2 regions of the Agromyces sp. Y558 genome follow, and region 2 is predicted to be linked to the other one. Evidence: predicted binding sites of a transcription regulator. Region 2 holds the regulator's gene; the other holds the start of a gene.
What was found. The regulator HrcA, encoded in region 2, represses chaperone genes, less so after heat shock. The targets are predictions, from matches to a motif close to TTNGCACTCGNNNNNNNCGAGTGCNAA.
Positions count from the first base shown of each region.

Region 1: groL (chaperonin GroEL) is a predicted target of HrcA. The motif match lies at 1,552-1,578, and genes of this name have one in related genera.

Region 1 covers NZ_JCAIUH010000004.1:61,117-64,047, reverse strand. Annotated here, with positions in the region: gene AC1C2T_RS17805 (cold-shock protein) at 149-352, shown strand; gene AC1C2T_RS17800 (DUF3048 domain-containing protein) at 443-1,498, shown strand; gene groL (chaperonin GroEL) at 1,624-2,931, shown strand, end outside.
Region 2 covers NZ_JCAIUH010000003.1:187,996-190,926, reverse strand. Annotated here, with positions in the region: gene dnaJ (molecular chaperone DnaJ) at 1-995, opposite strand, end outside; gene hrcA (heat-inducible transcriptional repressor HrcA) at 1,051-2,073, opposite strand; gene AC1C2T_RS15660 (DUF4870 domain-containing protein) at 2,286-2,675, shown strand; gene AC1C2T_RS15655 (DUF4870 domain-containing protein) at 2,809-2,931, shown strand, end outside.

The DNA of each region.
Region 1 (2,931 bases), on a different contig from region 2:
CGCACGTCTCGACGTGAGTATCTGGACTCGGTCGCTCTATCCCGTGTGAACGCCCGGCGCCGTCCCGGTGCCCCGTCAGCACGAACGAGGGGCCCGGTACAGGCGACAGGCACGTGCTGATCGACACACGGCAACATGGGAGCAACGCATGGCGAACGGAACCGTCAAGTGGTTCAACGCTGAAAAGGGCTATGGATTCATCACCGTCGATGAGGGGGGCCAAGACGTCTTCGTCCACTACTCCGCGATCGACATGTCCGGCTACAAGGTGCTCGAAGAGGGCCAGCAGGTCGTGTTCGAGGTCGGCACGGGTTCGAAGGGCCCTCAGGCCGAGGCGGTCCGCCTCGCTTGAGCCGGTTCCACCTGATCCGCCCGGTATGTCGCAGTGGGTCCGTGGCGTGCCGCAGGCCGACTCCGATGCCCGCCCGACTACGCTGAGCGCATGGCAGCGCGGGCCCGGCCGGCACCGCTTCGGCGGGCAGCGGCGTTCGCCGTGCTCGCCTCGGCGGTGGTCATGCTCGTCGGGTGCCAGTCATCGGCGTCCGGCTCCGGCCCGCAGCCCGGCGGAGTGACGGCGCGTCCCGCGGGTGATTCGTCTGCGGTGGCCGTGGCGTTCGCGCCGCTTCGAGGCACGGCGGCGGATGCTGCGGGGCTCGCCCACCCCTCGCTCGCAGTGAAGATCGACAACCACGAAGAGGCTCGGCCGCAAGTCGCGCTGAATCGAACCGACATCGTCTTCGAGGAGCTCGTCGAGGGCGGCATCACCAGGTACCTCGCGGTCTGGCATTCGGATGTCCCCGACGAGGTCGGCCCCGTGCGCTCGATTCGTCCGATGGATCCCGACATCGCGACGCCGTTCGGCGGCATCATCTCGTATTCGGGCGGGCAGGAGCAGTTCGTCGAGATGATGATGGCGACGCCGCTCCTCAACATCGTCTTCGACTACGACGACACCGGTCTCTTCTCCCGGGCCGACGAGCGGCCGGGGCCGCACGACGTGATCCTCCGTGCCGGCGAGGCGGTTGCACGAAACGCGTCTCTCACGCCGCCGCCCATGCAGTTCGTGTACGGCGCGGCGGATCCGTTGGCTGCGCCGGCCCTCGCTGCGGCCCCGACGTCGCGGATCGACCTCGTGTTCTCCGATGCGCGCTTCCCGGCATGGGAGTGGGATGGCGGGGCATCCGTGTGGTTGCGTTCGCAGGAGGGTTCGGCCGATCTCGAGGCGTCGGGGGAGCGCGTGCGGGCGACGAACGTCGTGACGCTGCGCGTCGGAATCGACGACGACACGTACGAGGACATTCCGAAGACGATCCTGATCGGCTCGGGCGAGGCCTGGGTCTCGGTTGGGGGCCGCACAGCGCATGGCACCTGGTCGAAGGATGCCGCGGCGTCGCCGATCACCCTCACCGCCGATGACGGCTCGCCGTTGCGCCTCGCCCCCGGCAACACATGGGTGGAGCTCGTGCCGAACGAGGGTTCGGCGAGCTTCACGCCCTGAGCGGACAGCCTCGCGCTCGCTTGCACTCCCGACGGTCGAGTGCCAGAATCGTCTTAGCACTCACTCGTTTTGAGTGCTAACCCAACGAATCTTTGAAGACGTCCGGGAAAGGACGAGAGAAACACATGGCAAAGATCATTGCTTTCAACGAGGAGGCCCGTCGCGGCCTCGAGCGTGGCCTCAACACGCTTGCCGACGCGGTGAAGGTGACCCTCGGCCCGCGCGGCCGTAACGTCGTGCTCGAGAAGAAGTGGGGCGCGCCCACGATCACGAACGACGGCGTGTCGATCGCCAAGGAGATCGAGCTCGACGACCCGTACGAGAAGATCGGTGCCGAGCTCGTCAAGGAGGTCGCCAAGAAGACCGACGACGTCGCCGGTGACGGCACCACGACCTCGGTCGTGCTCGCCCAGGCGCTCGTGCGCGAGGGCCTTCGCAACGTCGCAGCAGGCGCCGACCCCATCTTGCTGAAGCGCGGCATCGAGAAGGCCGTCGCGGCCGTCGAGACCGAGCTCCTCGCGAACGCGAAAGACGTCGAGACGAAGGAAGAGATCGCCGCAACGGCTTCGATCTCGGCCGGCGACGAGCAGATCGGTGCTCTCATCGCCGAGGCGATCGACAAGGTCGGCAAAGAGGGTGTCGTCACCGTCGAGGAGTCGAACACCTTCGGCACCGAGCTCGAGCTGACCGAGGGCATGCGCTTCGACAAGGGCTACCTGTCGGCGTACTTCGTCACCGATCCCGACCGTCAGGAAGCGGTCTTCGAAGACCCCTACATCCTGATCGTCAACGGCAAGGTCTCGAACATCAAAGACCTGCTGCCGATCGTCGACAAGGTCATCCAGACCGGCAAGCAGCTCCTGATCATCGCTGAAGACGTCGACGGCGAGGCCCTGGCCACGCTGATCGTCAACAAGATCCGCGGCATCTTCAAGTCGGTCGCCGTCAAGGCTCCCGGCTTCGGCGACCGCCGCAAGGCGCAGCTGCAGGACATCGCGACGCTCACCGGCGGCCAGGTCATCTCGGAAGAGGTCGGCCTCAAGCTCGAGAACGTCACCCTCGACCTGCTCGGCACCGCCCGCAAGGTCATCATCACCAAAGATGAGACGACCATCGTCGAGGGTGGCGGCGACGAGGAGGCCATCGCAGGCCGTGTCTCGCAGATCCGCAAGGAGATCGACAACACCGACTCCGACTACGACCGCGAGAAGCTGCAGGAGCGCCTCGCCAAGCTCGCCGGCGGCGTCGCCGTCATCAAGGCGGGTGCGGCGACCGAGGTCGAGCTCAAGGAGCGCAAGCACCGCATCGAAGACGCAGTTCGCAACGCGAAGGCCGCCGTCGAAGAGGGCATCGTCGCTGGTGGTGGCGTCGCTCTCATCCAGGCAGGCAAGACCGCGTTCGAGAAGCTCGAACTGACGGGTGACGAGGCGACC
Region 2 (2,931 bases):
CGTTCCTTCGAGGAGAGCCTCGTGGGGGTGACGATCTGCACGCCGACCTTCAGGTCGCCGCGGCCTGCACCGCGCAGCCGCGTGACGCCTCGGTCTTTCACGGTGAGGATCTCGCCACTCTGGAGCCCTGCCTTCAGCTCGAGCTCGACGTCGCCGTCGAGCGCGGGGATGTTGGCCGTCGTGCCGAGGACCGCGTCGGTCATCGCGACCTCGAGTGTGCACAGCAGGTCATCGCCGTTGCGGCTGAACACCTCATGGTTCTTGACCTTGATCTCGAGATACAGGTCGCCGTTCGGACCGCCGGCGGGGCCGGCCTCGCCGGAGCCCGGCATCTGGAGGCGCACGCCGGTGTCGACACCGGCGGGGACATCGACCGGCACCGTTCGACGCGCACGCACGCGGCCCTGCCCCTGGCAGGTCACGCACGGCGTCGCGATGATCGTGCCGTAGCCGCGGCAGGTGCCGCAGGGGCTCGAGGTCATGACGTTGCCGAGCAACGAACGCACCGAGCGCTGGATCGATCCGGTGCCATGGCAGATGTCGCAGGTGACGGGCGAGGTGCCCGGCTGGCAGCACGAGCCGTGGCACGTCTCGCACGTGACCGCCGTGTCGACCTCGATGTCGCGGTGCGTGCCGAAGATCACCTCTTCGAGGCCCACCTCGACCCTGATGAGCGCGTCTTGACCGCGCTCCCGCCTCGATCTCGGGCCGCGGCTCTGTTGGCCGGCCCCGAAGAACGTCTCGAAGATGTCGCCGAAGCCGCCGAAGTTCTGACCGCCGCCGAAGCCGCCCTGACCTCCGTGGTCGTACTGCTCGCGCTCCCGGGCATCGGAGAGCACGTCGTACGCGTGCGTGACCTCTTTGAATCGCTCGGATGCCTCGGCGCCCGGGTTGACGTCGGGGTGGAGCTCCCGGGCGAGACGACGGTACGCCTTCTTGATCTCGTCGGGTGTGGCGTCGCGCGAGACGCCGAGGACCTCGTAATGGTCGGCCACGGAGGGCATGTCCTTTCGATTGCCGGATGCCGGTCGGGTGCGACGGGCGGCGGGTTCAGCTCTCGCCGAGCGTGCGGGAGAGGTAGCGTGCGACGGCGCGAACGGCCGCCATGCTGGTGGAGTAGTCCATGCGGGTGGGCCCGACGATGCCGAGTCGCGAGATATCGCGCCCGGGAATCGCGAAGGCGCTCGAGACGACCGAGGTCTCGCCGAGTCCGAACGACGCATTCTCGCGCCCGATGCGCACGGTCACCGCATGCTCATCGGTCGCCATCTCGCCGAAGAGCTTCAGCAGGGTGACCTGCTCCTCGATCGCCTCGATGACGCCGAGGATCGATCCGGCGAAATCCTGCTCGGTGCGTACGAGGTTCGCTGCCCCGGCCACGACGAGGCGCTCGGTGCGCTGCGCGCGCGCCTGCTCGGCGAGCGTCGTCGCGAGCGTGTGCAGCACAGCGGCGTGCCGCTGGTCGGCGCTGTCGATCTCGCCCGAGAGCGCCTCAGCGGCATCCGCCATCGCCCGGCCCCCTGCGATCTTGTTCAGCCGCGCCCGCAGCGCATCGAGTGTGCGCTCGTCGACCGGCTCCTCGAGTTCGGCGAGGCGCTGCTCGACCTGGCCCGAGTCGGTGATGAGGATGCAGAGCACCCGATCGGGTGCGAGGGAGACGAGTTCGACGTGACGCACGCGGTCACTGCCGAAGCTCGGGTATTGCACGACCGCGAGTTGTTTGGTGAGCTGGGCGATGAGGCGCACGGTGCGGGCCAGCAGTTCGTCGAGGTCGCTGGACTCGCCGAGGAACGTCTCGATCGCCTGACGCTGGGCAGAGGTCAGCGGGCGCACGTCGGTGAGCTGGTCGACGAAGACCCGGTAGCCCTTATCGGTCGGGATGCGACCCGAAGACGTGTGCGGAGCTGCGATCAGCTCTTCTTCTTCGAGGAGGGCCATGTCGTTGCGGATCGTCGCTGCAGACACCCCGAAGGCATGCCGCTCGACGATCGTCTTCGACCCGACGGGCTCGCGTGATGCGACGTAGTCCTGAACGATCACGCGCAGCACTGCGAGGCTGCGTTCGGAGACCATGACCCTCGCTTCCGTCTGACGCTGAGCACTCATTCTGAGACTTAGCACTCGTTCTGAGTGAGTGCCAATCATATCGCGACATCCTGCGACGAGGCCGTTGCCAGCAGCGGGGCGACGGCGCTAGCTTATGGGTATCCCGCGAGTCACCCTTGGATGCGATCTTCCCATCGCGCGAGACGCGGTTCACCCGAGAACCCCGAAAGGCACCCGCCATGACCGATCCGAACTCACCTGCACCCGATCAGAACGTTCCGCCCGCCCAACCCGTCGCCGCTGCACCGCTCGCACCCGATCAAGACGTGCAGTGGGGTTCGTTCGCGCACCTCGGCGGCATCCTCGGATTCCTGCCGGCCCTCATCATCTGGCTCGTCTTCAAAGACCGGGGCTCCTTCACGAACACCGAGGCGAAAGAGGCGCTGAACTTCCAGATCACGATCCTCATCGCCTACGTGGTCGGCTGGATCCTGACGTTCATCCTCATCGGCGTCCTCGTCGTGTGGCTGGCATGGATCGTGAGCGTCGTCTTCTCGATCATCGCGTTCCTCAAGACGAAAGACGGCCAGCACTACCGCTACCCGTTCGCGATCCGCCTCATCAAGTAGTCGCCGGGCCGAGCGCGCCGGGCGAATTCCGCACCCGGCGCGCGCCACTGTGCCAGCATGGGGTGGTTGAAAGCTCGCCCGTCGTGCGACGAGGCCGAATCGCGCCTTCGGGCGACCCGATCAAGGAGACAACATGTCTGACGCAACCCCGCCTCCCCCTCCGCCGCCACCGCCGGCGAACCCCTACCAGCAAGGCGCGCAGCTCAGCCCGTCCGACGAGAAGCTCTGGGCGACGCTGATCCACATCGGCGGCATC